3 regions of the Veillonella criceti genome follow, and region 1 is predicted to be linked to each of the others. Evidence: riboswitches for the same ligand, from Rfam matches in the RefSeq annotation. Region 1 holds a riboswitch; each other region holds the start of a gene.

Region 1 (10,720 bases):
ACTTCACCAGGGAATACTTTTACAATATCGGCACCAAGTTCAAGAGCTTGAATTACCCCTTGAATTGTAGTTGTACCAGGCATGCAAGCCACACGATACCGATTACACAACTTGATAGTATTTTCATCAAATGCAGGCGATACGATAAAAGCGGCCCCATTTAAAATCGCCATCCGTGCTGTTTCTGCATCAAGTACCGTACCCGCGCCAATAACCACACTCGCATCCTCTTTATATTTTTCAGTTAATGTTAAAATGGCTTCATGTGCCCGCGGCGTTGTAAAGGCCACTTCAATGGCTGTTACACCACCAGCAATGCAGGCCTCTGAAATTTGCACGGCTTCTTCTGGCGTATTACCACGAATCACTGCCACTACACCAATTTTTTTTACGGTTTCAATAACTTGCAATTTATCCATATAGGTCCTCCCAATCGTATCTTTAGCTCTGTTTCCTACTCTATTATATACAGTTCAACGTCATTCGTCATCATGTTTCAATGCTTCTAATACAGTCAATACCACTAATTATTCACTTAATTTAGCACTGTTCTGATACGCGACTAACTGTTCTAGCGTCGGTAAGCCTTCATTATCGCTTTCGACTTGCACTTGTAATGCGCCAATCGCCGCTCCACGACGAACAGCTTCACTCCAACTAAGACCTTCTAAACGGCCACTAATTGTACCAACCGCAAATCCATCACCAGCGCCTACTGTATCCACAACGTTTTCAACAATATAGGCTGGTGCGTAAAAGGTTTCATCAGTCGTTTTTACATAAGCCCCTTTGGTGCCTAGTTTCACAATCACGGCTTTAGCCCCTTGTTTTAAATAGAAATCAGCAATCTCTTCTGGCGTTTCAAACCCAGTTAGAATTTTACCTTCCCCAAGGCCTGGTAATACAATATCTGCTAAAGACGCTAAATAGTTAATGTTTTTACGCATAACATCTTCAGATGGCCAAAGAGCCGGACGAAGATTGGTATCAAAGGACACTTGCACACCATGAGCCTTAGCCGCTTTCATCATCGCAATAGAGGTTTCACGACAAGTTTCAGATAAAGCCGGTGGAATACCCGTCACATGTAGATGATCATATGATTCCCATTGCACGGTGTCTACAACTGACGGTTCCATATAGGAAAACGCTGTAAAACGACGGAAATTAACTACTTCAGGATCCCCTTCCAATGTTTTTGCCTTAAGTTGCATGCCTGTACGATTTACATCATCCAAAGTCACATAGTCTGTACTAATATGTTGTTCTGCTAAAAAGTCTAAAATATGTTGCCCAAATGGATCATTGCCAACACGACTAATATAGGCTGTTTCATGACCTAAACGACTCATCCCCACAGCAAAATTAACTTCAGCCCCACATACATAGCGACGAAAGGTCGTGACATCTTTTAATGCTTTAGGTTCTGTAGCTACCATTAATCCCATTGGTTCACCAATTGTAAGAACACGTGCCATTTTTATTCCTCCTCAATATAGCAAGCAACACCCTGAGCCGACGGAGGCGCAAGGTGTGCTGCTAATGCGTTTACTTATATTACCCATTTACCACAATGCGAGCGGCCTTTGTTTTACCTTCATCGCTGAAATGTTTACACCAGAACGCAGTTACAATTGGTACTAAAATCGATGTAACCACTACGGCCGTCGCTACTAAAGCTGTAGCGGCTGGCGCAATGGGTGCAAAGGCGGGAATCATACCAGCAATGATAATAGGGTTAGTTACGGCAGCCCCAGCTGTACTAGAAGCAGCAAGACCTGCACCACCATTACCACCAGCTAAGAATTTATCCGCTAAGATAAGAGGAATACCAGTAATAATGATAACAGCAACCCCTAATAAAACACCTAATAAGCCAGTATGAACAACCATCATAAGGTCAATTGTATTACCTAAGGCAAAGCCAAAGAAGGGAATCATAAGCATAGTACCTTGGCTGAAGAATGTTTTACATTCTTTATCAAGGTTACCAAGAGCAAAGCCAATTAAGAATGGTAATACAGCGCCTACAAATAGATGTGGCTCAAAGGTAGCTGCCCCAGTTGTACCAAGAATCATCATGGTAACTAATGGGCCAGACTCGATGGACATCAAAACAAATGCCCCTGCATCTTCCTTGGAGCCATACTGTGCCATCAAGGAAGCATATAAACCACCATTAGTCATGTCCATAGCTGTAACGATAGCTAAGGTGGAGAGTCCTGCAAAAAATCCGGTTTCAATCATACCACTAGGCATAAACATAACACAAATATGCCCAACGATCCATGCTACTAAAATCTTTGTTACTACTAAGGTACCTGATTTTTTCAAAACAGTACCTGTTGCTTTTAAATCAATACTGGCACCCATACAGAAGAACCATACCGATAAAATAGGAACGGTGCCACTAATCAAACCATTTGTAAAAGAACCAAAGTATTTACCAGTTCCAGGTGCTAAGGTATGTAATAAAGCACCTAGTAGTAAAGGTACGAGCATAAGCCCGCCGGGAACACGTGATACTGCCTTCATGATATTCATGTCGATTTCCTCCAATTAAGGGCTAGGCCTCAACTAAGATAACCTAGCCGAATAGATTATGGTTGTTTACCAATGTACGCTAAGATACCGCCATCTACATACAATACATGACCATTAATAAAGTCTGATGCTTCAGAGGCTAAGAATACAGCTGGACCTTGTAAGTCTTCTGGTGTCCCCCAACGAGCGGCTGGCGTTTTAGCAATAATAAAACTATTGAATGGATGCCCTTCCGTACGAAGTGGTGCGGTCTGAGGCGTAGCAATATAGCCAGGGCCAATACCATTACATTGAATATTATATTCACCATATTCAGAGGCAATATTACGTGTTAACATTTTTAAGCCACCTTTAGCGGCTGCATAAGCAGACACTGTTTCACGGCCTAATTCACTCATCATGGAGCAAATGTTAATAATTTTACCATGACCTTTTTTAATCATGCCTGGAATAACAGCTTTGGCCATGATGAAAGGACCTACTAAGTCAATATCAACAACTTGACGGAATTCTTCAGCAGCCATTTCTACCATAGGGATACGTTTGATAATCCCCGCATTATTTACAAGAATATCTACGCCACCAAGTGTTTCCTCAATATCTTTAATCATAGGGATAATTTCTTCTTCTTTAGTTACGTCAGCCACATACCCTACTGCCTCAATGCCAACTGCTTTATAGTCAGCAACTGCTTTATCTCGAGTTTCTGCATCTAAACAGTTGAAAGCAATTTTAGCACCAGCTCCTGCTAACGCTTGTGCAATGGCAAAACCAATGCCGTATACAGCGCCTGTTACGAGTGCTACTTTTCCGTCCAAACGGAATTGTTCTAAGCCGTTCATGTCAAACCTCCTCTAAAATCTGTCCTTAAACCGATTACGAATTCTAAACTATAATCACTAATAAACCGAGCAAAATTCATATGTGTATCGATTTCGTAAATCGGTAAAAAAATATGTTTTGCTTATCTACGTTGATATGGAAAAATACCCATGATTATTTCATATCTGTAATAGCAATATGGTCCATATCATCAAACGCTTGGTTTTCACCACCCATAGCCCAAATGAACGTATAGTTGGATGTACCAGCACCAGCATGTAAGCTCCAAGAAGGACTAATGATAGCTTCTTCGTTATGCATTACAATGTGGCGTGTTTCTTGTGCTTCACCCATCATATGGAACACTACATTATCTTGTGGAACTTCAAAGTAGAAATAAATTTCCATACGGCGTTCATGCGTATGTGGTGGCATAGAATTCCATACGCTACCTGGTTTTAATTGCGTTAAGCCCATGGATAATTGGCAAGTTTCCAATACATCTGGATGAATGAACTGATTAATTACGCGATCATTCGCTGTTTCCATAGCACCCATTGGACGTTTATTCGCTTTAGCCATTGGAATAAAAGTTGTTTTATGGGATGTATGAGCTGGCGCCGATACCATGTAGAATTTAGCTGGTTTTGCTGGATCTACACTTTGGAAGGTAACTTCTTTAGTGCCTTTAGTAATGTACACACAGTCTGTATAGGTAAGATTAAATTCTTCACCATCAGCTACGATTTTACCATCGCCACCAACATTGAAAATACCAATTTCACGGCGTTCTAAGAAATACTGTACGCCAAAGGTATGCCAGATGTCCATGCCTTTTTCAAGATTAACTACTTCATTAACAGGCATACAACCAAGTGTTACCATACGGTCAACATGGCTATATACAGCCGTTACTTCATCAGCCTTAAAAATATCTTGAATCAAAAATTCGTTGCGCAACTCCTCAGTTGTATACCGTTTAATGTCGCGCGGGTTTACACTATAACGTGTATCCATGTGTGTCACTCCTTTTATATACTTTAAAATAAATACCTACTCTAGATTTGTAATAATTCTATTTAAGAGCCCGTAAAACGGGCTCATTATTACCTAATTTACAAGATTGCCTAGTCGCACTGCCTATATCACAATGATTGTCGTTCCACAATGGAACAGGGTAAAATGACTGTTTGTTGCTCTAACCTTGGCGTTTCTTCTTCACTTAAGGCTTCTTTAATTCGCCCCACTAACAAGCGAGCACATTCTTGTCCAATTTCATAGGTTGGCAATTCGACAACAGAAATGCCTGGTCCGATGACATCCATCCAAGTCCAGTTATCATAACTATACACGCCTAAGTCATCTGGAATTTGTAGTTCTTGTTGACGTGCTAACATGGCAATATCACTTAATACGACACCATTACCGGCAAATACAGCTAAGCGTTCATTGGCTGCTCTCGCTGCCTCTAATTGTGTTATGACGGTATTAGCAAGAATCGCTTTTGTTGTTTTATCATACTCTAGTGTTAAGGCCTTACGGCCTGTTTTCCCTTCGTATTGCTTTACAAACTCATCAAAACGAAGTCGTCGTATACCATTAGTCCCAACGCGCCGCGTAGCAAATAGAATTCGTTCATACCCTTTGCGAAGCAATAAATCTAAACTAGCGTCCGTAATATGTTGCGTATCCGAAGATACTAAATCACAATCACAACCTGGAACGGGCCGGTCAGCCAACACGATGGGCATAATCGAGCGATTGACTTCATTTAAATACTCTACTTCAGCCCCCGTCGCATTAATAACGACTCCATCTACACCTTGAGCAATCATAGACTGAATATAACGACGCTCTTTATAAGGATCATCAGCGGCATCAGCTAACAGAACCGTAAACCCATGTTCCTCACACCAATCGGCAATGCCCGAATATAAAATGGCTGAAAACGGACTTGAAATATCGGATACAATAACCCCAATCATATGACTTTGTTGTAACCGTAAACTCCGTGCCATCCTATTTGGCTTATATTCAATCTCCTTAATGACTTCACTAATTCGTTCGCGCGTGGCCGCTGACATATATTCATATTTACCATTAAGATATCTAGAAATCGTTGTCTTAGAAAAACCAGTACGCTCAGCAACATCGGCAATTGTTATTTTCCCCATCTAGCATCCTCCCTTCGTGTCTGCCCTATAAAAGGTTAAGCACTTAGACTATACCATACACGAACACAATTGCCTACATACCTAGACAAAATTACCTCTCTATACCAACATTCCATCATATAAAATATTGTGTATCGATTTACGAAATCGTTTTCGTAACTTCGTCACAATCATAATACAACAATACAATTGTTTTTACAACATATTTACTATGCATTATTCACATGAAATAATTTTATTTACTATTTTTTTATCCAAATTTTACAAAAAAATAGTCCAAATTCCTCGCTAGTATACGAAAGAATCTGGACTATAGCTGTTTTGCATAGCTACACTTCATTTTTTATTAAAGTTTCAAAAATAATAGAAAAACATCAGTTTTCACTAATAATAATCATCAATTTTACGGTCATTTCACAAATACTTGCTGAATCAATACCATATATACAATCGTACCAGTGGCAATACTAAGCAACATATTGTGCTTAATTAGATGTATAACCACCAATGCCACAATAGCTAATACTTCCGGTAACCCATGTGGATAGTCCCATACGGTCACATCTTTTAAAGAATATACCACTAATAAGCCCATCACAGCTGCCGGCAATACAGTTCCTAAATACGTAATTAAAGCTGGTGGTTTCGTCGTTTTTGAAAAAATTAAAAACGGTGTAAACCTAGTTGCCATCGTTCCCAACACAACAGCACCAATAGTAATGACCATTTCCCAACTACTCATACTTCACGCCCCTCCTTTGTCTGTTTAGGCTGAAACCAAAAGAGACCACAAAATATGATAACCATCAATATCATAGCCGGTAATATAAACATATCAGGCCCTAACAAACCTAACAAGCTCATGGCTACTACCAAACCAATTAAACCAGATTGATATTTCTTAGCGGTCAATAGCATATCTAAAAATATAACAATAAATAAAGCGGCTAAAATAAACTCGATGCCTTTCATATTTAATGTTATAAAATGACTTCCAATCGCCCCAATAGCCACACCGCCTACCCAATATAGATAGTTGAGCCAGGTCACATGTAAATAAAACCATCCGCAATCAATTTGACTTGGCAAATTAATGGTCGCGTTAATAGCAAAGGTTTCATCACATAACCCATAAATCAATGGATATTTTTTCCAATCTAACGTCCCATAGCGAGTCAACATGGTTAAGCCATAAAAAATATGTCGCCCATTAACCATAAAAGCTAGTACAAAAGCGCCTAAAGGGTCAAAGGGCGCCGCTAACAGTGCGACGGTAACAAACTCCATGGACCCGGCAAAGATAGTGGCACTCATGAGAAACGGTAAATACCAAGGTAAACCTTGCCCCACAGCATATAACCCATAGGAAATACCTAAAAATAAAAAACTCGCACATATAGGAACTGTTAATGGAAACGCATAGCGAAAGGCCTCTTGCCCCTTATTCGTCATAAGGGCCCCACGCTTTTTCTGCCACTCGCTTAATCAGTGCTAATTTAGCAAACTGTTCGGCTTCCGTCAAATTATTGCCTTCTTCAGTAGACGCAAATCCACACTGTGGACTTAAGGCTAATTGCTCTTTAGGAACGTATAAAGTAGCTTCTTCAATACGAGCTAATAAATCTTCTTCTTTTTCAAGTACTGGGAATTTAGACGTAACTAACCCCAATACTACCTTTTGATTTTTTATAAAACGTAAAGGAGCAAATCCACCAGCTCGATCAGAGTCATATTCTAAAAAGAAACCATCAATATGACAATGTCCAAACAAGGTTTCTGCAATCGGTTCATAGCCACCAGAAGAAAACCAAGTCGAACGGAAATTACCACGACAAATATGCATAGTCACTGCCAAATCGTCTGGTTTACCTTCAAGAGCATAATTAATAACTTCAACATATTTTTGTGCAATATATTGTAAATCTAAACCACGTGCTGCGTATTCTTTACGTTTTGTTTCATCACAAAATTCGCCCCAAGAGGTATCATCTAATTGCAAATAACGACAACCAGCCGCATAGAACGCCTTGATAGCCTTACGATACGCTTTAGCAATGGCCTCAAACAAGGCCTCTTCCTTTTCATATTGCGGAATCGGTTCATAATGTTCTTCACGAACGCAGCAGATTAAATGTAACATAGATGGCGAAGGAATCGTAAATTTAGCAACCGCTCTATCCCCAACTGCCTCTTTAACAAATTGAAAATCCTTTATAAATGAATGATCTTCTGGAAAATCAATGATATCAACAATTTTAAGGGTCGCTGCTTTTGGTTGATGTCCTTTAAAAGCGACTGACCAATGGTCTGCTTTTATTCGTTCAACACCTACTAGTTGTTCTAAGAAATCTAAATGCCAATAAGCTCGACGAAACTCCCCATCAGTTACCGCTTTAAGGCCTACAGCGACTTCTTTATTGATTAAGTCTTTAATCGCTTCATCTTCTATCTGACGTAATTCAGTATTACCAATTGTCCCCGCTTCTACATCTTGGCGTGCCTTTTTTACTGACTCAGAGCGTAAAAAGCTACCTACTACATCATAATGAAATGGTCCTTTACCTACTTGTTTTGTGTTACTCATACTCTCAATCTCCTCTCAAATTAGGCAGATAAAGAAAAAAGTCGTCAACAAATGACGACCTACAGTCTTATCATCTGCCGGTTTCCCGTTGGACTTAGCACCTTCCTCTATATACTTAGTTATAAAGCAGGTTGCCGCAGCGTCACTGGGCCAGTTCCCTCAGCTGCTCTAGATGATACTATAAAGTTATAGCTACCAAAAGGCATCTACTACTACCATTTGGATATCTATTATAATACTTCAAAGGAAAGATATCTGTCAACTACAGTCAAACATAAGGGCCTGAAGCCAAAAAGAGCATTGAAAGTCATAATTTAAACCTTCAATGCTCTCTTATCATATTCTAACTAAATAAACTGATTATTCAGGCTTTTTAAATTTAGGGGATGTTGGGCAAGTTTCAGGCGTAACATCTTTACGAACACCTAAATCAGCACTACGATCTGTGTAATGAGTATGTAATAACTCTTCAGAACGTTCACCTAATGGTTTGCCTAAGAATTCTTCATAAATAGCTTTAATTTCAGGATTTTCATAGCTAGAACGAAGTTTCATTTCAGCGTCAGCTTTATAAATACCTTCAATACGAGCAGATTTTACTTTATCGGCTACTGGCATTTTAACACGTGGCTGACCGCCACCACCAATACAACCACCACGACAAGCCATCATTTCGATGAAGTCATATTTTTTACCAGTCGCTTTCATATTATCTAAGAAATCGCGGATGTTTTTACCACCATGAACTACGGCAACTTTTAATGTTTTGCCGCCAATTTCAACGTCAGCTTCTTTAACACCTTCCATACCACGTACATCTTGTAAGTTAGTAAATGGTTCTGGAGATGGTTCATTGCCAGTAATGAATTTATACGCACTACGCATAGCCGCTTCCATTACACCACCAGTGTTACAGAAAATGACACTACCGCCTGTTTCAGCACCAATATATTTATCCATAGTAGATTCTTCTACTTGTGTAAAATCTACGCCAGATTCGCGAATCCATTTCGCAAATTCACGAGTCGTAATGCAATAATCTGTATCACGAAGGTCTTCTTTACCCCAGTATTCAGCAGATTTATTCTGTTCTGGACGACGAATTTCAAATTTCTTAGCTGTACATGGAGCTACACTTACAGATACAATCTTTTCTGGATCCAATTTCATCTTTTCAGCGAAATAGGTTTTAAGTACAGCCGCTTCCATAGCAATACAGCTACGAGTAGTCGAAATGTTTGGTAAGTATTCTGGGTAGTATGTTTCTGCAAATTTAACCCAAGCTGGACAGCAACTAGTGAACTGTGGCAATTCACCATGACCGTTAATAACACGTTCAATTAATTCGCTCGCTTCTTCCATGATTGTTAAATCGGCACCAAAGTTAGTGTCAACAACATAGTCAGCACCTAACGCACGAAGGGCACCAATCATTTTACCTTCTAAGAAAGAACCTGGTTCATAACCAAATTCTTCGCCAATCCCAACGCGCACAGCAGGGGCCGTTTGGATGACAACAATTTTATCTGGATCAGCAATCGCTGCTTTTACTTGATCTAATTCACTACGTTCATTCATAGAATCGAATGGGCACGCAGCAGCACATTGACCACAATGAACACAGATTGGTTTATCACCAGTAGATTCTAAATCATAGTAGTCAAGTACACCCATAACATCAGCACAAGCACGACGGCATAACGTACAGTTTTTACATTTTTCTAAATCATGCACAATCGCAATATTATCTTCAGCAATCGGCACGCGACGATCAATGTGTTGGAATCGACTTTCGAAACTCATAATTTTGCACCTCACACAAATAATACTAGTTATGTATTCAAATACTCCGACCTCTGTCGAAATGGACATCGACCATACGCTTTATGGTTGTGAGTGATGTCTCTTTGTAGTATAGCATCTTAAATGTCCTATTTTCAAATAGGAATTAGATAAACATTGCGCATATTTACTATGCATTTACCAATAATAACCACTATTTTAAAAATACTAAAAGAATAGTCTAAACTCTATAGAAATTTCAATATGTCTCCTAATAATAGACAGTCGTTTGTCATCGTTAAGGCTAATAAATCAACCCAGCCAAATCGAGCCAGCCAATACAAGCTCTTCATTAAACAGGTCTTATTTTTGAAAAACATCTGTGCTTTTTCTATAGTTGCTTGTCCCCTAGCTGTATCTGTATATCCCGCTACAGCTGCTGTCAAAGCCTGAGGGCATACAACTTTTTCACGGAAATAGCCATGAATAAATAGTAGCACATCCATTACTTTATCATCCATACATTTTAAGTGGTAATCATTTTCCCAATCTAAAAATTGTACGGTTTCTGACTGTTTATCATAAACTATATCTCGCAACACAGGACGGCCATGACTAAAACCAGCTGCATGAAGTTTAGCTAATCCCTGTCCAGCTCTATAAAACGCTGCCTCCAACACACTGTCATCAGCCTGTGCCGGATGGATCAAATGAGCTAATGTATCCCCACCACTAAGGGTAACAAAATATTCCGGTGTATCTACCAAAACCTTAGGGGCTAAACCACACGCCTGTGCAACAGTTTTCATTTTAT
Region 2 (10,720 bases), 420 kb from region 1:
ATGTATACAGAAGATACGATTGCTGCCATTGCTACGCCCCCTGGAATTGGTGGTGTAGGTATCATTCGAGTGAGTGGCACTCGTTGTTTTGAAATAGTGAGCACATTATTTCAGGCTAAGGGAACCGTACCTTTAGAAAAACGGCCAAATCGAACCATACAATATGGTCATATTATAGATCCTCAGAAAGGTAATAAAATACTGGATGAGGTATTAGTTTTAATTATGAGAGGTCCTCAATCTTTTACGGCTGAGGATGTTATAGAAATCCAGTGTCATGGCGGTATTGTCGTGGTGCGTGAAATTTTGAAAGTATTGCTACGCCAAGGGGCTCGTTTAGCCGAGCCTGGAGAATTTACGAAACGGGCCTTTTTAAATGGTCGTATCGATTTAACGCAGGCGGAAGCTATTATAGATATTATTGAAGCTAAATCAGAGCAGTCTTTATCAGTAGCGGTAAAACAATTGGATGGTACCTTAGCTAAATTAATTCGTACAATTCGCGAAGATTTAATTGCACTGATTGCTCATTTAGAAGTGGCTATTGATTATCCTGAGGAGGATATTGAAGAACTAACTATGGAAGAAACGGCTGATAAATTACGGCCGATTTTAGTTCAAATTGATACTTTATTAGCAACAGCTAATCGAGGACGGTTGCTGCGTGATGGTATAGTTACGGCTATTGTAGGTCGTCCTAATGCAGGGAAATCCAGCCTTATGAATGCATTATTGCGTGAGAATCGCGCTATTGTAACAGATGTGCCGGGAACGACTCGTGATAGTATTGAAGAAGCCATTACTATTGAAGGAATTCCTGTACGTTTAATTGATACAGCAGGGATTCGTGAAACAGAGGATATTGTAGAAAAAATTGGGGTAGATCGAGCTAAGGAATATCTAGAATCAGCTCAAATCGTCGTATGTGTCATTGATGCTTCAAAGCCATTAACACCAGAAGAAGAAGCTATCTTACATAGCACATCAGGTAAAAATACCATTGTATTTCTGAATAAAGCTGATAAAGGCGCTGTAGTAACGGACTCTATGATAGCACAATATGGAACCTTTACGGTAGTAGCTACAATTAGTGCTGCTAATGGTGAAGGTATGGATATATTGGCGGAAGCTGTAAAACAGTTAGTATATGGTGGCACCGTTCAAAATGAATCAACCGCCTTATTAAGTAATGTCCGTCATATCACATTGATGGAACAAGCTAAGAGCCAACTACAGACGTCCTTAGAAACTATTGAAGCAGGTATGCCTGTGGATTTTGTGGTTACTGATATGCGTGAGGCGTGGGAACGTTTAGGGGATATTACAGGGGATAGTTTACGAGAATCTATGGTGGATGAATTATTTAGTCGATTCTGCTTAGGTAAATAAGATAGCCTCGAGAGAGGGATAGGAGATAATATGTATACAGTTGATACTTATGATGTTATTGTCATCGGTGGTGGTCATGCTGGTTGTGAAGCGGCGCTTGCTACAGCTCGTATGGGCCAACGAACATTGATGGCGACTCTTAATTTAGATAATATTGCCCTTATGCCATGTAATCCAGCCGTTGGCGGTCCTGGTAAAAGTCATTTGGTTTATGAATTGGATGCTTTAGGTGGTCAAATGGCTATTAATGCGGATGCGACAGCAATTCAAATGCGAATGCTAAATACGGGCAAAGGCCCTGCTGTGCATTCCTTACGAGCTCAATCAGATAAAGTAGCCTACCAACGGTTAATGAAAGAAACCTTGGAAAACACCGATAATTTGAATGTAAAACAGATTATGGTTAATGAACTATTAATTGAAGATGGTGAAGTAAAAGGGATTTTGAGTGAACTTGGTGAAGTATATGAAGCAAAAGCGATTATACTTTGTACGGGTACTTATCTGAAAGGTAAAATTATTACTGGTGAATTAACTTATACCGGTGGCCCTAATGGCCAACGAACAGCAGAATTGTTATCTGATTCTTTACGCAAACATGGTATTGAGTTGATGCGTTTCAAAACGGGGACGCCCGCACGCGTAGATAAACGAACGCTTACTTTAGAACATATGACAGAACAGCCTGGGGATGGTATGTATCGTTCCTTCTCTTTTATGTCAGATTGGACGAATCGCAATGAACAGGTGTGTTGGTTGACGTATACCAGTGAAGAAACACATGATATTATTCGTGCTAATTTGAATCGGGCACCTATGTATACAGGCATTATTGAAGGAACAGGCCCTCGTTATTGTCCATCTATTGAAGATAAAGTGGTACGTTTTAGTGATAAAAGTCGTCATCAATTATTCGTAGAACCTGAAGGAAATCATACGAATGAAATGTATGTACAGGGGATGAGTACGAGTCTTCCTATTGATGTACAATATAAATTCTTGCGTACGATTCCTGGCTTGGAAGATGTGGAAATTATGCGTCCAGCTTATGCGATTGAGTATGATTGTTTAAATCCATTACAATTAACACCTGCTTTGCAAGTTAAGATGATTAAAGGCTTGTATTCTGCAGGACAAGCAAATGGTACTTCTGGTTATGAAGAAGCAGCGGCTCAAGGATTAATGGCGGGGATTAATGCCGCTTTATATTTACAAGGTAAAGAACCATTTATCTTATCTCGTTCAGAAGCTTATATTGGTGTTCTGATTGATGATTTAGTAACTAAAGGGACAAAAGAGCCATATCGTATGATGACGAGTCGCAGTGAATATCGTTTATTATTACGTCAAGATAATGCGGATATGCGTTTAACTGAAAAGGGCTATGAAATTGGTCTAGTTACGGAAGAACGGTATGCTCGTTTCAAAGCAAAAAAAGAATTGATTGAACAAGGGTTAGCTGAATTGCATAATACGCCAATTAATCCATCCAATGAAGTGCAGGCTAAATTAGAAGCAATGGGTACAGCGCCTATTAAAACAGGAATTAAGGCCTTTGACCTAGTAAAACGTAATGAATTATCTTATGGTGACGTAGCAGAAGCTTTTAATTTAACACGATATACGCCTGATGTAGAAGAAGAAATTGACATCATGATTACGTATGATGGATATATTAAGAAACAAATGGAACAGGTAGCTAAAGTACGGAAATTAGAAGAAAAGATTATTCCTGCTGATTGGGATTATGAAACGATGAAGGGCATTTCTTTAGAAGCTAAACAAAAATTAGCACAAATTAAGCCACATTCCATTGGTCAAGCTAGCCGTATTTCAGGCGTTTCACCAGCAGATGTATCCGTATTGCTTATTCAATTGGAACAGTATCGTCGTGAACAACAGTCCTAGGAGGGCCTATGAATTTTACTGATAATTTGGCGGTTCAATTAGAAGCTGCTGGTTTTACTGTTACAGAAAAACAATTAGAGCAATTTACTACCTATTATGAAATGCTTATAGAAACAAATAAAAGCTTGAATTTAACGGCGATTACGGATCCACATGAAGTAGCTGTGAAACATTTTGTAGATTCGTTGACGGCTTTAGATGAGGGGCAAATTGTTTTTAAAACAGGAGCCACCCTTTTGGATTTAGGTACTGGTGCGGGCTTTCCAGGTATTCCGTTAGCGATTATGCGACCTGATTTAAAGATAACTCTCTTTGATTCGTTGCAAAAACGACTTACTTTTTTAGAGTCAGTTATTAAAGCCCTTCATATATCCAATGTAACTACTTTGCATGGCCGTGCTGAAGATCTGAGTCATATGGTGGCACATAGAGCTACTTATGATATTGTAACGAGCCGAGCAGTAGCACGGTTACCAATTTTGTTAGAATGGGCCTTGCCTTATGTGAAACAGAATGGGTATATGGTTGCTTTAAAAGGCGCTGCCTATGAAGAAGAGTTACAAGAAGCTAAAAAAGCATTACAAATATTAAAAGGGACTGTGGATAGAGTAAAACCTGTACAATTACCTACATTAGCTGATAAACGAGCGATTATTTATGTGCGTAAAACAGGCATTACCCCAAAACAATATCCTCGTAAACCAAAAGAAATAAAGACAAAACCATTAGTGTAAATCTAACTAGTAGATTGCATTAAAGCATTTACATGCTTAAACCCCTGAGTTGAAGTTTTTACCTATAACAAAGTGTATTTTTTACATATAGGCTAAAACCTGCATACTCAGGGGTTTTTCTTGACAATCTATAGCATAGAAGGTATCCTATTTTTATGTGTTGACCTTATCAAGAGCGATGGAGGGACTTGGCCCTATGATATCCAGCAACCAGCAGAGGCAAGGTGCTACTTCCAACAGGAAACTGACAGATGAGGTAAAGTCCTCTGTCTGTATAGATGGAGGTTTTTTTATGAGAAAATGTAGTGAGAGGTGGGCGTATGGCTATTTATAATGGGCGATTACCACAAATTGATAAAGCAGAAGTAACGCGCTATGCAGGCTTACGCCAGGCAAAGGATTTTCCACAACAATATGTAATGGAGGCCTGTTTAGAGGTTCAGTTAGTGGCTGAACCTAAAGGTATATTTGAAGAATATGACTATGATGCGGAAACAGGCCTTATAAAAAGTAATCCCCCTTTGCAATTAACAGGACATTCGATTCGTCAGCATTTAGCAAAAGCGACTAAAGTATATGTTATGGCGGTTACAATTGGGGAAGCCGTTGAATTAAGGAGTGCTGAATTATTTAAAGCTGGTAATTATACATTAGGTTTATTGGTCGATGCAGCCGCTACAACAGCAGTTGAACAAGTGGCGGATCAAGTGAATGAAGTGATTAAACAGTCGGCCGCCAAAGCTGGTTATACGACGACTTGGCGTTTTAGTCCTGGATATGGTGATTGGGAATTATCTATACAAAAACAACTAGCCGCTATAGTAGGGACGGATAAAATCGGTTTATCCGTGACAGAGGCTTTTTTATTATTTCCACGTAAGTCAGTTACCGCGATTGTTGGCTGTATGCCTAATGGGGCGCAACTTTCAACAAAACGAGGTTGTACTTCTTGTACACAAGCAAATTGTGCTTCGCGTAATGGATAAGCGTGATGGATTTATGAATTTGCTAATAAAGAGAGTATACAGTAGGAATTAAAGTACAATTATAATTAGATACTGATAAGTAGTTTGATTAGAGGGTTAGGTATAGTTAGAGAGAAGAGGCGATAGTATGTATATTTTTGATGGAGCTATGGGCACTATGCTACAACAATCAGGTCTTGAGGAGGGGCAATGTCCTGAATTGTTTAATATAGAACATCCTGAAATTGTGACCAGTATTCATGCAGCATATTTACAACATGGGAGTGATATTGTAACAACGAATACCTTTGGCGCGTGTAGTCTAAAATTAGCCGATTATGGTTTAGCACAGCGTGTGAAAGAAATTAATACAGCAGCTGTAATAGCGGCTAAGCAGGCTATTATGGAGGTTAAACCTAATGCTAAAATAGCAGGTTCTATGGGACCTACAGGCCAGTTTATTGAACCATTAGGACAGATTTCTTTCGATGCAGTTTATGATACCTATTATGAACAGGCCTTAGCTTTGATTGAAGCGGGTGTAGATTTTATCATCATTGAAACGATTATTGATGTACAAGAAATGCGTGCTGCTTTATTAGCCGCTCGTGATGCCCGTAAACGACTTAATAAAAGCAAGAATGATGTGGGCATTATTTGTCAATTTTCTTTTAGTGAGGATGGTCGTACCATTACGGGAACACCACCAGAAGCCGCGGCTATTATGGTAGAGGCTATGGGCGCTGATGTTGTGGGAATTAACTGCTCCTTAGGGCCAGAACAATTAATTCCTTTAGTTGCACGATTGGCTGCTGTTACTAATTTACCAATAAGTGCGCAACCTAATGCAGGTATGCCTATGTTAGTAGGTACAGAAACAGTATTTCCTTTATCACCGCGTGAAATGGGGTCCTTTGTGCCAGCTTTACTTGATGCAGGGGCTACATTTGTAGGTGCTTGTTGTGGTAGTACACCGGCTCATATTGCTGAGATTACAAAAGCGGCACAGCATCATACACCAAAAGAACGGGTAGAAGTAGCGCCTTTTACAGCTTTTACGAGTCGTACTCGTTTTGTTAAAGTCGGTCATACAGAAAAACCAATTATCATTGGGGAACGAATTAATCCTACGGGACGTAAAGTATTAGCCAAAGAAATTAAAGCTGGTAGTTTTGCTATGGTAAAACGAGATGCATTAGCACAAGTAGCCGCTGGTGCTGATGTATTGGATGTAAATATGGGCGTACCTGATATAGATGTAGTCGCTGTTATGAAACGGGCGATTATGGAACTTTCTATGTTGGTTGATGTGCCTTTATCCATTGATACATTAGATCCAGATGCTATGGAATCTGGGCTAAAAGCGTATCCAGGCCGTCCTTTAATCAATTCTGTCAATGCTGAACCAGAACAATTAGAACGGGTATTACCTTTAGCTAAACGATATGGTGCTGCTGTGCTTTGTTTGCCTTTAGGTAAAGGTGATTTGCCAGCTACAGCGGAAGAACGGGTAGCGTTAGCTAAAGAAATCGTGTTAGCTGCCTATGCAGTAGGTTTACGAAGTGAGGATTTATTATTAGATCCGTTAGTATTAACCTTAGCGAGTGGTCAAGATAGTGCTGTGCAAACTTTACGCACGTTGGCTATGTATAAGGAAACATTTGGTTTTCCTACTGTTATGGGATTATCTAATGTGTCATTTGGTTTGCCACAGCGGCCGTATTTGAATAGCCAATTCTTAACGATGGCCTTATCTCATGGATTGACGGCTCCCATATTGAATCCATTAAATGGGATGGTTAAAAAAGCATTTATTGCGGGGCGAACTTTATTAGGTTTTGATCCTGCGGCAGCTGAATTTATTGCTGATTATGGGCAAGAAGAAGAGGGAGTGCCAACAGGTACTGTAAGTGTTACGAAGGAAAGTACGGTTACCTTTGATAGTGTGGATCCTTTAGAAAATATTCAACATGCCGTTGAACAAGGGGAAAAGGAATTAGTTATCCAGTTAGTGGAACAAGCGTTAGCACAAGGCATTGACCCTTTGAAAATTACTAAACAGGCTTTATCAGAAGCTATGAATGTAGTGGGCGATAAATTTGGTAGTGGTAAATTGTTTTTACCGCAAGTCATGTTAGCCGCTGAAGCTATGCAAGGGGCTTTTCAAACGATTAAGCGTGTGTTACCTGAAAGTGATGGTGTGACAAGAGATACAGTCATTGTAGCTACGGTAAAAGGGGATATTCATGATTTAGGTAAAAATATAGTAGCCGCTTTATTAGAAAATAATGGCTATCGAGTTGTTGATTTGGGAAAAGATGTGGATCCTACAGACATTGTGGCAGCGGTTGAACGTGAAAACGCATCGGTAGTAGGAATTTGCTCTTTGATGACGACGACTATGCCTATGATTGATGTCACAATACAGGCTATTCGTGACGCTGGTTTATCATCAAAAGTTATCGTTGGGGGCGCTGTTTTAACTCAGGAATATGCTGATAAAGCAGGCGCTGATAGCTACGCTAAAGATGGAATTAGTGCTGTTAATATTGTTAAACATCTATTAGGTGATGCTTAATTACAAGACGTTGATAGTGGCTTACAGTCTAGTTAGTTTAGATTTGATGGTTAGCTATAACTAAATTAATAGAGTAATAATAGGATAATTTTAGTGAATTAATAATAATTGTAGTAAAGATATAGTTAGAGAGAGTTGGGGATAGAATGGTAGTATCATTACGAGATAAACATAAAGCAGGTCAATTTACGATTACGGTGGAATTGGATCCACCTAAAAGTGCATCAGTAACAAAAACATTTAAAGAAGCGGCCCAATTAATGGACAGAGTCGATGCTATTAATATTGCAGATTGCCCTATGGCAAAATTGCGGATGAGTCCTATAGCTTTAGCACATTTAATTAAATATCGGGCACAAATAGATACAATTTTTCATTTGACTTGTCGTGATCGTAATATTTTAGGGTTACAAGCTGAGTTGCTAGGCGCAGCAGCGTTAGGAGTAGATAATATTCTAACACTTACCGGTGATGAACCAGCTCGTGGTGATCATCCAAAGGCACAGCCTGTATTTGAAGTAGATTCTATGGGTTTATTGAAAATTGCTCATACTTTAAATTCTGGCTTTGATTTAGCGGGAAATCCATTAGATGAAGCTACTAATTTTTATATTGGTACCACAGGAAATCCTGGTGCAGATGATTTAGAGGCTGAAAAGGGAAAAATTATTCGTAAAGTAGAAGCTGGCGCTAATTTTATTCAAACTCAGCCAATTTACAATTTAGAAAAAGCTAAACGATTTATTGATATGGTGGCCCCATTAGGTTTGCCTGTCATGTTAGGTTTGATTCCTCTGAAAAGTTTTAAAATGGCCAATTACTTACATACAAAAGTACCAGGTATTTCTTTAACAGATGATATTTTAAAGCGAATGGAGCTAGGTGGTAAAGAAGCCGGGTTAGAAATTGCCTTAGAGACTCTATGGGAGATTAAAAAAATCGCTCATGGTGTTCATATTATGCCTCTTAATGACATTCAGACAGTGCTCTATTTAATCGATCATATTTAGGTTTTAACTAAATAAATTAAAGCATCTCTTAAAGATTGCTCTTTGAGAGATGCTTTTGTTTGATTTAGTTTTGTTTTAGTTATAATAGTGGTAGAAGCTGATGTATTACTATGTTTCACGTGAAACATTTTTATTAAAAGTGTGAAATTATTGGAATTTACAAGTTTTTATCTGGTGAGTATGGTATAATATTTTGTGTATTTAATATTAAGAAACTGAGGTGAGCCTGTGGGAAAAATTATTGCCATTACAAATCAAAAAGGTGGCGTAGGAAAGACAACAACATCTGTTAATCTAAGTGCGTGCATTGCTAAATTAGGCAAAAAAGTATTGCTTATAGATATGGATCCACAGGGGAATGCTTCCAGTGGTCTTGGTATTGATAAAGATAATTTAGATTCGTGTATTTACGATGTACTTATTAATGATATGGCTGTAGAGGATGTAATTGTTCCTACAGCTATTAAAAAGCTTAAAATTGCGCCAGCATCAATTGATTTAGCCGGTGCTAGTGTTGAATTAGTTGGTCTATCTAAACGAGAATATATACTAAAAAAAGCATTAAAGTCGATTAAAGATGAATTTGATTATATATTTATCGATTGTCCACCATCATTAGATTTGCTGACTTTAAATGCATTAGTAGCCGCTAATGGCGTATTGATTCCCATTCAAAGTGAATTTTATGCGTTAGAAGGGGTTAGTCAGTTAATGAACACGATTAATCTAGTGAAAAAATCATTGAATGAAAAATTAGATGTAGAAGGTGTTCTTTTGACTATGTTTGATGGACGGACTAATTTATCAATTCAAGTAGCGGATGAAGTAAAAAAATATTTTACTACAAAAGTATATAAGACGATTATTCCACGAAATGTTCGTTTAAGCGAAGCGCCTAGTTATGGGGAGCCCATCATTATTTATGATCCAAAATCAAAGGGAGCCGAAGTCTATATGAAGTTAGCGAAGGAGGTTTTGAAAAATGCCTAGAGATAGTAAGAAAAAAGGTGGTCTAGGTAGAGGTGTTCTTTCGCTAATGCTACAGGAGACAGCTAACGAAGCGCTAGAGGAAACAAAAAATAAAACTACAAAACAGAATAATGGTCTAGTAGAACTTGCTTTGACAGAGATTGAGGCGAATCCTAATCAGCCACGTCGTCATTTTTTAGAAGATGAAATGGCTACGTTGGTAGAATCTTTGAAACAACACGGCTTAATTCAACCGATTGTAGTGAGTAAACAAGGCGAGAAATATCAAATTGTAGCTGGTGAACGACGTTGGCGAGCAGCTCAATTGGCTGGCTTTAAAACAATTCCTGTAGTGATAAAAGATTATAGTACGGAACAAATTACAGAAATTGCTTTAGTAGAAAACTTACAACGTCAAGATTTGGATCCTGTAGAAGAAGCATATGCTTATAAACGGCTAATGGATACCTTTAAAAAGACACAGGAAGATATTGCCAGTCGTCTTGGCCGGAGTCGTTCTCATATAGCTAATATGATTCGCTTGTTACAGTTACCGGATTTTATTTTGACCGATTTATCGGTGGGAGATATTACAATTGGACAAGCAAGACCTTTATTAGCTTTGAAAAATAAAGAACTACAAAAAGAAGCTTGGCAATTGATTAAAGAAAAAGAGTTAACAGCGCGACAAGTAGAAGTTTTAGTAAAACAGTTATTAGAGGGGAAGGATAAAGCAACTAAAGCGGTTAAAACTAATCCCCATAATACAGCAGAATTACGAGCCATTATGGATCGTTTAAAAGTAAGTTTAGGTATGCCAGTAGATATCAAAGTAAGAGCTGGTAAGAAGGTACAAGGGAAGATGGAGATTGCCTTTAAGAATGAAGAAGAATTGGCATATCTTATTGAATATTTAGAGGCCCAACGTATGGGTGAAGTTAAGGGAGCTTCCCCTGCACAAACAGAATCTGAAGATACAGATTCAATTTCATTTCACGTTTAACACGTATAATAGAGGCAGGTAAGTAAGAAGCTATGACAACAATGGAACAAACACCAAAAGCAAATCGAGTTCATATCGGCTTTTTTGGTCGCTGTAATGCAGGTAAATCAACACTGATTAATATGTTAACAGGGCAACCAATTGCTCTTGTTTCTGATGTAGCA
Region 3 (10,720 bases), 770 kb from region 1:
TATATTGCTTATAATAGTGTTGTGCATTTTCAACAATAGTTAATTCTGGTAGTAAAGGAATCGTAATAGGTTTTACGGGATCTACTAAAATATTGTCTAATGTAATACTGGGTTCATATTGTGTATCTAAATAGGCGTTAATCATTAGTAAATCACCATAGGATTTATATTCATCCGCTTTGTCGCTAGCATCAAGTTCAGCTTGAATCTTAGTGTGACGTAATTCTTCTTTTTTTATGGCTTGCTGTAAAACTCGTTCCAATTCATGGGTCGTTGTGTTAATGCCACCCTGTGTGGCAACAGCTATTTCAAGAGGCTCTGAAAGGGACGAATAGATAGTACGTAACTGTATGCCTTGATCTTCTAAGTAAGTTAGGGGAATGGGACTATATATTTTTTTACCTTTGTCATTTTCGTATTCTAATAGTTGGGTTGCTTTAGAAATTGATTCTTTTATATCAATTAAGGCGTTGCCTAATGCAGTAAGCTCCCTTTCATTACTTGATGAAATATTTGTTTTTTCTGTGAGTTTAGCTTTATAGCAGACTTCTTTTAATAAGGCAGGGCCAAAACCATTAAAAATACGGCGCACTGTTTCTGCCACTGTTCCTTGATTGAAGTTTTTTAATAAGTCCTTAATCTCTTCATTATTAAATTCAAATAAACTGCCACGTTCACTATTAGGTGGTAATTCATAAGGTAATTTAGGGGAAATAGACCGTTCGCGATTCATCAATGGTGTTACGTGAATTAAAGCTTCTAAAATGATGTTATCTTGTACAAAAATACAATTGGAATATTTACCCATTAACTCAATATATATGCGATTGGAAATTAAGGAACCGTCGAGTGCTAATTTATCAGCACTAATACGCAATATACGGTCTCCATTAAGTTGTTCAATAGCCGTAATACGTGAACCTTCTATATGTTTGCGTAAAAACATACAAAGGGCTGAAGGTTCCTTGGGTAAGTCAGTTATACCCTGACTTAAATAACAGGCGGGCATATTGCCAGCCGTAATTACTAAATCTTGATTGCCCTTACTTGTATTTATCTTTAGAACAATCGTAGTTTTATCTATTTGCAATAGCCGTTGAATTTGCCCAGTTACAAGATGTTGGGCTAACTCGTTAGTTAATACGGCTAAGGTTAAACCATCTAAATTCATAGTTCACTCCTTTAATATATTTAATATAATAAGTATATCACATTTATCACATATATAAGGGGTTAGATTCCTTTACCCTACGTAAGTAACATGATAAAATGAAAGAAAATGATATATAACATGAAGTGTAACTCAATAAGTTCATGAAAGCAGAATAGAAAGGATATCATATATCATGAATAGTATGACTGGCTTTGGTCGTGGAATTAGTACCGATGAAAGTTTACAGATTACCATTGAAATAAAAAGTGTAAACTCGAGATTTTTGGACCTTCATCTTAATATGCCAACGGCTTTATATTTCTTAGAAAATGCAATACGTCGTTATATTAAAGAGCATTTACAACGAGGTAAAGTGGAGGTTAATGTATCTTTAAAGAATACGAGTGATCAGGAGAAAGTGTTTACTGTTAATCATTCTTTAGCAAATCAGATCCGTGAGTTTTTAGTGGCCGAAGGCTTTTCACAGACAAAGGAACAAGCTTCGTTAAAAGATATGATGAGTATATCTAAGGATTGGTTACTTTTGGAAGATGTGCCTTTTGAAGAAGCTAAATTGGAGTCGGCTGTATTACTTGCATTGCAGACAGCAGTAACTGGTTTATGTGAAATGCGTGCGTTAGAAGGGGTTAATTTAGAACGTGAAATCGAGGGGCGCATTGCGACCTTAGAAACGGTATTACAAGAGGTAGCAGATAATAAAGATAGTGCAGTCAAAAAGTATGAAGAACGATTATTACAACGAATTTCGAACGTGTTAGAAAAAACGGATATAACGGTTAACATGGACCGTTTTTTGCAAGAAGTAGCCACTATGAGTGATAAAACAGATATTACAGAAGAAATTGTACGTTTTGGCTCTCATGTGGTACAATTAAGAAACACACTAAAAGAGAATCAACCGATTGGGCGTAAGTTAGATTTCTTATTACAAGAGATGAATCGAGAAGTAAATACAATGGGATCAAAAGGATCCGATTTAGCCATAACAGACCGTGTTGTAGTATTGAAATGTGAGTTAGAGAAAATTAGAGAGCAAATTCAAAATATAGAGTAGGTTGCAAGAGTAAGGAGTCACTAAGTATGAGTACAAAGCTTTTAAACATTGGATTTGGTAACATGGTTTCGGCAAATCGTCTAATTGCTATTATCAGTCCAGAGTCTGCGCCAATTAAGCGAATGATTCAAGATGCACGTGAAAAGAGCGTATTAGTTGATGCTACCTATGGTCGTAAAACGCGAGCTGTCTTAGTGATGGATAGTGGCCAAATTGTGTTGTCAGCAATTCAACCAGAAACAGTAGCACATCGTATTGTTCAAGCTACACCAGCTGAATCTACGGAAGCGTAGGTGCTATTATGACGGATAGAGGGATTTTGATTGTTTTATCTGGTCCTTCAGGGGCAGGTAAAGGAACTATTTGCGCAGCCTTGCGTCAGCAAATGCCAAATCTTGTATATTCTGTATCAATGACTACTCGAGCACCCCGAGTAGGTGAAGAAGAAGGCGTTAGTTATTTTTTTCGAGACAAAGAAGAGTTTAAACGTCTTATTGAAGAAGATGCATTCTTAGAATATGCACAGGTATATGATAATTATTATGGTACACCAAAACAGCATGTTATGGATTTATTAAGTGAAGGCAAAAGTGTCATATTAGAAATAGACATTCAAGGAGCAATGCAAGTTAAAGAGCGCTTTAGTGAAGCTGTATTTATTTATATTGTGCCACCATCATTAGATATTTTATCTAATCGCTTAAGAGATCGTGGAACGGATGCAGCGGAAGTTATTGATAAACGTTTATCTAAAGCTAGTTCTGAATTAGCGTTGGCACATCGTTATGATTATATTGTTGTGAATGATGTGTTGCCAGATGCTGTTGAAAAAGTAGCTTCTATTTTACGAGCTGAAGCTTGTAAAATTAAACGAAATAAAGAAAAAATACAATATATTTATAAACAATATGCAAAATAAGGAGTAATGCGTTATGATGGTAAAACCTTTATTAAAGGATTTGGAAAAACATGTAGACAGTAAATATACCTTAGTTACATTGGCAGCTAAACGAGCTCGTGAATTAACCGATGGTGATGAAGCAATGGTAACGGGGCTTGATACTGATAAGCCAGTGTCAGTAGCTCTTCATGAAATTGCTGAAGATAAGATTGGTTTTGCTCGTACTAAAGATGGTATTAAATAAACCTGTAAGAAACAGAGAATTATAATAGGTGTTGAGGATGAAAAATAAACACGTAATTGTAGGTGTATCTGGTGGTATCGCTGCTTATAAGGCAGTGGAAGTGGTTAGTCGGCTTCGAAAATTAGGGGCGGACGTTAAAGTCGTTATGACTGAAAATGCGACTAAATTTGTATCGCCCATGACATTTGGAGAAATTAGTGGGTATCCAGTAGCTGTTAAAATGTTTGAAGATGTGCATGATTGGAATGTAGAACATATTGCATTAGCTACTTGGGCCGATGCCTATATTGTAGCACCGGCTACTGCCAATGTGATTGGTAAATTAGCTTCTGGGATTGCTGATGATATGCTAACTACACAACTTATGGCAACAAAAGCGCCTATTTTCTTATGTCCAGCAATGAATACTAACATGTATGAAAATCCTGTTACACAACGGAATATGAATACCTTACGTGAATTAGGTATGCATATTTTAGAGGCTGATAGTGGCCATTTAGCTTGTGGTGTGACTGGTAAAGGTCGTTTGCCTGAACCAGCGCGAATTGTGGAATGGTTATCCTTCCATATGATGAAAACAGATTTACTAGCTAATAAAACAGTAATCGTAACAGCTGGTGGTACGCAAGAAGCCATTGATCCAGTTCGGTTTATTGGCAATCGTTCTAGTGGTAAGATGGGCTATGCGATTGCAGAGCAAGCAGCATTGGCGGGTGCTCGCACCATTTTAATTTCAGCGCCTACCAATTTACCAGTTCCTTTTGGGGTAGAATTAGTATCTGTTGAATCTGCTAGAGCTATGGAAGAAGCGGTTAATAGTCGTTATGAAGCGTGTGATGCTGTTATTATGGCCGCGGCTGTAGCTGATTTTAGAGTCGAAAATATGGCGGATACTAAAATTAAGAAGATGGATACATTAGAACTTAAATTAGTAAAAAATCCAGATATATTAAAAGGGTTAGGTGCGAATAAAACTCATCAAAAATTGATAGGTTTTGCGGCTGAAACACAAAATGTTATTGAGTATGGCAAATCGAAGGTGCTCAACAAAAATCTTGATATGTTAGTTGCTAATGATGTAAGTAAACAAAATGCAGGCTTTAATGTTGATACTAATGAAGTAACTTTAATTTATCCAGGTGGTCAAGTTCGGCCCTTACCACTTATGACAAAAATTGATGTAGCTAAGCGAATTATTTCAGCCTTGGCAGAATTGTGATTCTATTGTATAATGAATCAGTGATATGAACTATCACAATTAATTTAATAGTAACTTTTGTCTCATCAAGAGTAGTGGAGGGAAAGGCCCTGTGAAGCTACAGCAACCATTCATTTTGAAAAGGTGCTAAGTCCGACGGTAATATGCCGAAAGATGGGGTTTGATTCCTCATCGCTTGGCTGATGAGGAATTTTTTTATGGAGGTAATGGGTAAATGGCTGAAAAACATGTTTTTTTCACATCAGAATCCGTAACAGAAGGTCATCCTGATAAAATTGCTGACCAAATTTCGGATGCTGTGCTTGATGCAATCCTTGCACAAGATCCAACGGCTCATGTTGCTTGTGAAACATTGGTAACAACAGGTCAGGTTCATGTAGTGGGGGAAATTTCCACTAAATGTTATGTAGATATTAATCATATTGTCCGTGAGACGATTCGTGAAATTGGTTATACGCGTGCTAAATATGGTTTTGACTGCGACACTTGCGGTGTTAATGTAGCAATTGATGAACAGTCTGTCGATATTGCTATGGGTGTTGATGATGCGCTTGAAACACGCGAAGGTGGTAGCGATAAATTTGATAAAATTGGGGCTGGCGACCAAGGGATGATGTTTGGTTATGCAACAAATGAAACTGAAGAATTCATGCCTATGCCAATCGCATTAGCTCACCGTTTATCCCGCCAATTAACTAAAGTGCGTAAAGAAGGTGTATTACCTTATCTTCGTCCCGATGGTAAAACTCAGGTAACTGTTGAATATGTAGATGGCGTTCCTAAACGTATTGAAACCATCGTAATTTCTACACAACATGGTCCTGAAGTTTCTCGTGAACAAATTGAAGCTGATCTTAAAGAGTTAGTTATCAAACCTGTATTGCCAGAAGGTTTCGTTGATGAAAATACGAAATTCTTTATCAATCCAACAGGCCGTTTCGTAATTGGTGGCCCTCAAGGGGATGCTGGTTTAACTGGTCGTAAAATTATTGTAGATACTTATGGTGGCATGGCTCGTCATGGGGGCGGAGCTTTCTCCGGTAAAGATCCTACAAAAGTAGACCGCAGTGCAGCGTATGCCGCTCGTTACGTTGCTAAAAACATTGTAGCGGCTGGTCTTGCTGATAAATGTGAAATTCAGATTGCGTATGCCATTGGTGTAGCAAAACCTGTATCTATTATGGTAGAAACTTTTGGCACAGCTAAGGTGGCGGAAGAAAAAATTGCTGAACTTGTTAAGAAGCATTTTGACCTTCGTCCAGCAGGTATTATTGAAATGCTTGACTTGCTTCGTCCAATTTACCATCAGACAGCAGCCTATGGTCATTTTGGTCGTACAGATGTTGACCTTCCTTGGGAACATACTGATAAAGCGGATGTTCTTCGCAAAGAAGCTGGTTTATAATTAAAATATCGTCATACAAATACTTATTCGGCACTTTAGTGAACCTTGTCGTTTTGTTATTTGTATGACGATTTTTTTATGTCTTTACAGTCGGCCCTTTATTTAAAAATATCGAAAAAAATGGTATAATAAAAAATACTGCAAAGGAGGGATAGTATGCGTGTAGCGGAGGTTATTATCAATCGTCCAGCAAAGAAAATGAATAGTCCATTCAGCTATGCTGTACCACCACATTTAGGTGAGATTGCTCCTGGTACACGGGTGGCTGTCCCTTTGGGGCGAACAAAAGAGGAAGGGATTCTCATTGGCTATCGTGACTTAGCAGAAGCTCCTACCTATGAAATTAAGCCGATTCAAGCAGTGTTAGATAAAGACCCTTGGTTTACTTCTGAAATGTTAAGTACGGCCAAAAAATTAAGTAAATATTATTTATGTGCTTTATCAGAAGCGCTGAGTTTATTTACGATTGATAAAAAACAATTGAAAAGTTATGAACGCCCTAAAGAACAGTGGCTAGTAGTGCAACCGTGGTTTCAACCAGAACATATTCCTATGAAACGGAAACGGCAACGTGAATTGGGATTTTATTTACAAGAGTTAGGTACAGCTTCTGTTCATAGTTTACAAAAAGACGGTTTTACCTTGCCTGTTATTAAACAAGTCATGACTTATGAAGGTATTATAGTAGAGGAACGGTATACACAGACTAAGACGAAGTTCAATGCTTGTGTGGTAAAGGAACTACCACTTACTGAGGAGCAGCAACAGTGTTATGAACCAATCAAAAGGGCTGTAACAACTTGTACAGCGGATACGTTTTTATTACATGGTGTTACGGGGAGTGGTAAAACACAAATTTATATGAAGGCAGCTAGTGAGTGTCTTGCTAACGATCGCATTGCTATTGTGTTGGTCCCTGAAATCATGCTAACGAATCAAATTGTGACTCGATTTGTAGAGGCTTTTGGTGATGAAGTTGTTGTATTTCATAGTAAGTTAACGATTAGTGAACGTTATAATAATTGGGAACGATTACGCCGCAAAGATAGTCATATTATTATTGGCGCTCGATCAGCTATATTCGCGCCTACCGACGATATAGGGCTCATTATTGTGGACGAAGAACACGATACTTCGTATAAACAAGAAGACATGATCCGTTACCACGCACGCAAGGTTGCTAAATGGCGTTCTGAAGCGAATCATTGTCCTTTAATATTAGGCTCAGCTACACCGTCGATTGAGTCCTATTATTTAGCTATGCAGGGAATATATCGTTTATTAGAATTGAAACATCGAATTTTTCATCAACCGTTGCCTAAGGTACAGATTATTGATATGAAAGAAGAAATGATGTATGGCAATTACTCTGTCTTTTCAGGCGCTATGAGTCATTTAATTCGTCAGACTTTAGGTAATAAGGAACAGATGATTATCTTATTAAATCGTCGTGGTTATAGTACGTTTGTCATGTGTCGTGAATGTGGCGAGCCCATTAAATGTCCTCATTGTGATGTGGCGATGGTGTATCATCAAAGTGGTGAGGCACTGCGTTGTCATTATTGTGAATATCATGAACCAGTGCCAAGAGTATGTCCTCATTGCGGGAGTCAGAAGATTAAATTCTTTGGATCGGGCACGCAAAAAGTAGAAGAGGAACTACAGCGTAATTTCCCAAAGGCACGTATTGCTCGGCTCGATCAAGATGTGACAACTAAGAAGGGGCAGGGTGAACAAATTCTTGCTGATTTTGGTGCGGGACAGTATGATATTCTACTGGGTACCCAAATGGTAGCAAAAGGTCATGATTTTAAAGGTGTTACAGCCGTAGGTGTATTGACAGCAGATTCGGTACTAAATATTCCCTTATATAGTGCGTCAGAGCGAACATTTGACTTGTTGACGCAAGTGGCAGGACGAGCTGGACGCAGTAATGGAAAGGGGCAAGTAGTAATTCAAACCTATAACCCTTTACATTATGCTATAATAAAGAGTAAGGCTCATGATTATATTGGCTTTTATAAAGAAGAAATACAAGCGCGTGAAATGTTAGGATATCCACCGTTAGGTGCGATGATACATTTTCGAATTCAACATAAAGATAAAGCTAAGGCCATGGCTATAGCTGAGAAAATTGTAAACGCTTTAGAGGTGTTTCTTGTTCCTGGTGAACTTGATATTATGGGACCTTACGAAGAAGGTATCAAGAAAGTACGTGATTTGTATCGTGTGGCTATTATGGTACGAGGTAATGATTTGAAGTCAATTAAAGACTTTATATATAATTCGTGGATTTTTACACAAGAAGGATTACATATTGATGTAGATCCTGTTTGATAGGAGGATATATGGCAGTTTTAGATATTGTAAAAGCGGGACATCCCGTATTAAAGAAAGTGGCAGAGCCAGTTGACTTTGTGAATAAAAAATTACGCCAGTTATTAGATGATATGGCAGAGACTATGCGTGTGGCTGATGGTTGTGGCTTAGCCGCTCCACAGGTGAATGTGTCTCAACGTATTATTGTTGTTGACGATGGTACAGGTTTACAAGAATTTATCAATCCTGAAATTGTTAAGGCTGATGGTGAACAAGTCGGGGTCGAAGGTTGTCTTAGTGTACCTGGCTATTTTGGTGATGTAAAGCGTTATCAAGATATTGAAGTTCATTATATAGATCGACATAATAAAAAGAAAAAATTAAAGGCTGAAGGCTTTCTAGCCCGTATTATTCAACATGAGATTGATCATTTAAATGGTATTTTATTTATTGAAAAAGTAGAAACTGCTTATAAATTGAAAGATGAAAATGCAGTGGCTATGGCAGAAGCTGAAATTGTAAAAGAACCAGCACAGGCATAGGAGGCATTCATGGATTCATTACGCGTTGTTTTTATGGGAACACCGGACTTTGCAGTGCCTACCTTACAGGCACTCATTGAGGGGCCTCATGAAGTGGTAGGTGTTTTTTGTCAGCCCGATAAACAAAAAGGACGTGGTAAAAAAGTACAAATGCCACCTGTCAAGGAATGTGCGTTAGCGGCCGAATTGCCAGTCTATCAACCTATTACGTTACGCGATGAAGATTCGGAAACATTACTTCGTACATTAGCTCCGGATGTAGTTGTTGTCGTAGCGTATGGCAAAATTTTACCACCATGGTTAATTCGATTGCCCCAATATGGCTGTATTAATGTACATGCTTCTTTATTGCCTAAATATCGTGGAGCCGCGCCGATTCATTGGGCTATTTTAAATGGTGATACAGAAACCGGTGTTACTATTATGCAAATGAATGATGGCCTAGATACCGGTGATATGTTAGACATTATTCCTGTATCGATTAAAGCTGGTGAAACAACAGGAGAATTATTTGATCGCCTAGCACCGATAGGGGGACAGGTCATTAATGAAGTGCTTGCTAAAGCTATGGCAGGTACTTTGCAGCCTGTAGTTCAAGAAGATGAGCTGGCTACTTATGCGAATAAAATTACTAAGGAGATGGGCGCTATAGATTGGCACCGTAGTGCCTTTGAAATAGCCAATCAGATTCGTGGCCTTAGTCCAGCACCAGGTTGTTTTACTTTTTTTGATGAGGGAAAACGAATTAAAGTTTGGCAAGCAAGTGAAGTAACGATTGAAACTTTAGATTTGTCGTTAATTGAAACAGCCAAAACAGCTACTGTAGGGACTATTATAGGGGTAAAAGAGAAAAGTTTCCTTGTAGCGACTGGTAATGGTGTATTAGAAGTTTTTGAAGTACAGCCAGATAACAAGAAACGCATGAATGCTGGCGATTTTTGTCGTGGTCATCAAGTAAAGGCAGGACTAATTCTGAATGCGTAATCAACAACAAAGCTTAGGACAATATCCTTTGTATTTTAAATTAACTTTTGCAGTATTTGTTATTCTTACCTTATTATGGGGCGTATTAGGGTATCTACTATGGCCTGGCCTACATCGTTGGGGGGAAGGCGTAGCTATTACAGCAGAAGTTATGTTAGCAGTCTTTCCCTTGCTATGTTGGGTAATGTGGGGAAGCATGGCGTTGGCTTCAACCAATCATTTGCGAATACATCCGATTTGGCTTCGGATTAGCAATCGATGGCTTTATGCCTTTTTTCCATTAGTCTTACTAATCGGTAAAGTGGTGGGAATCACAAAAGATAAAGCAAGCCAAGCCCTCATTGATTTAATCAATCATTTAGTGGAACTTAATTTATATAAGGTACCAGCTGAACGAGTGTTATTATTAACACCGCATTGTTTACAACAGAGTGACTGTGTACATAAAGTGACAACTGATGTACATAATTGTAAACGTTGTGGCCGTTGTCAAGTAGGCACTTTGCTTGATATTGCTGACACCTATGGTTGTAAATTTGTTGTTGTTACAGGTGGTACGCTTGCTAGATTAATGATTAAAAACATTCGCCCTAAAGCCATTGTAGCGATTGCTTGTGAACGAGATTTGGTAAGTGGTATGAATGATGTATTTCCTATACCTGTTATTGGTGTATTAAATGAAAGACCTTGTGGGCCTTGTTGCAATACACGGGTAGATACAGATAGGATTAAGGAAGTCGTGGAGAAACTAATTAATGGATAAGGTACAAAAATCAGGGAGAATTCAACAAGGACAAGTTAATATTCGACGTTTGGCTGTACAGGCCTTATTAACCATTAATCGTGATGGTGCTTATGCCAATATTGTATTACAGCAG

What was found. A riboswitch is a leader RNA that binds a small molecule or an ion and turns the genes downstream of it on or off. The one in region 1 is predicted to bind S-adenosylmethionine.
Region 2: another riboswitch for S-adenosylmethionine. It lies ahead of DYE54_RS07020 (methionine synthase); the one in region 1 lies ahead of DYE54_RS05280 (5-methyltetrahydropteroyltriglutamate--homocysteine S-methyltransferase).
Region 3: another riboswitch for S-adenosylmethionine. It lies ahead of metK (methionine adenosyltransferase); the one in region 1 lies ahead of DYE54_RS05280 (5-methyltetrahydropteroyltriglutamate--homocysteine S-methyltransferase).

What each region holds. Positions count from the first base shown of each region.
Region 1 is NZ_UHIO01000001.1:1,151,181-1,161,900, forward strand. Features, by position in the region: gene DYE54_RS05240 (bifunctional 2-keto-4-hydroxyglutarate aldolase/2-keto-3-deoxy-6-phosphogluconate aldolase) at 1-419, opposite strand, end outside; gene DYE54_RS05245 (sugar kinase) at 528-1,478, opposite strand; gene kdgT (2-keto-3-deoxygluconate transporter) at 1,558-2,544, opposite strand; gene DYE54_RS05255 (gluconate 5-dehydrogenase) at 2,601-3,386, opposite strand; gene kduI (5-dehydro-4-deoxy-D-glucuronate isomerase) at 3,541-4,383, opposite strand; gene DYE54_RS05265 (LacI family DNA-binding transcriptional regulator) at 4,512-5,540, opposite strand; gene DYE54_RS05270 (branched-chain amino acid transporter permease) at 5,950-6,282, opposite strand; gene DYE54_RS05275 (AzlC family ABC transporter permease) at 6,279-6,992, opposite strand; gene DYE54_RS05280 (5-methyltetrahydropteroyltriglutamate--homocysteine S-methyltransferase) at 6,982-8,124, opposite strand; SAM riboswitch class I at 8,192-8,303, opposite strand; gene DYE54_RS05285 ([FeFe] hydrogenase, group A) at 8,485-9,927, opposite strand; gene DYE54_RS05290 (BUD32 family EKC/KEOPS complex subunit) at 10,155-10,720, opposite strand, start outside.
Region 2 is NZ_UHIO01000001.1:1,567,897-1,578,616, forward strand. Features, by position in the region: gene mnmE (tRNA uridine-5-carboxymethylaminomethyl(34) synthesis GTPase MnmE) at 1-1,389, shown strand; gene mnmG (tRNA uridine-5-carboxymethylaminomethyl(34) synthesis enzyme MnmG) at 1,420-3,297, shown strand; gene rsmG (16S rRNA (guanine(527)-N(7))-methyltransferase RsmG) at 3,306-4,031, shown strand; SAM riboswitch class I at 4,195-4,289, shown strand; gene DYE54_RS07020 (methionine synthase) at 4,352-5,017, shown strand; gene DYE54_RS07025 (homocysteine S-methyltransferase family protein) at 5,145-7,574, shown strand; gene DYE54_RS07030 (methylenetetrahydrofolate reductase) at 7,721-8,584, shown strand; gene DYE54_RS07035 (ParA family protein) at 8,813-9,574, shown strand; gene DYE54_RS07040 (ParB/RepB/Spo0J family partition protein) at 9,567-10,556, shown strand; gene hydF ([FeFe] hydrogenase H-cluster maturation GTPase HydF) at 10,598-10,720, shown strand, end outside.
Region 3 is NZ_UHIO01000001.1:376,408-387,127, forward strand. Features, by position in the region: gene DYE54_RS01730 (Rqc2 family fibronectin-binding protein) at 1-1,171, opposite strand, end outside; gene DYE54_RS01735 (YicC/YloC family endoribonuclease) at 1,347-2,228, shown strand; gene remA (extracellular matrix/biofilm regulator RemA) at 2,255-2,521, shown strand; gene gmk (guanylate kinase) at 2,530-3,147, shown strand; gene rpoZ (DNA-directed RNA polymerase subunit omega) at 3,161-3,373, shown strand; gene coaBC (bifunctional phosphopantothenoylcysteine decarboxylase/phosphopantothenate--cysteine ligase CoaBC) at 3,411-4,592, shown strand; SAM riboswitch class I at 4,652-4,752, shown strand; gene metK (methionine adenosyltransferase) at 4,807-5,997, shown strand; gene priA (replication restart helicase PriA) at 6,154-8,334, shown strand; gene def (peptide deformylase) at 8,346-8,858, shown strand; gene fmt (methionyl-tRNA formyltransferase) at 8,868-9,842, shown strand; gene DYE54_RS01780 (DUF116 domain-containing protein) at 9,835-10,605, shown strand; gene rsmB (16S rRNA (cytosine(967)-C(5))-methyltransferase RsmB) at 10,598-10,720, shown strand, end outside.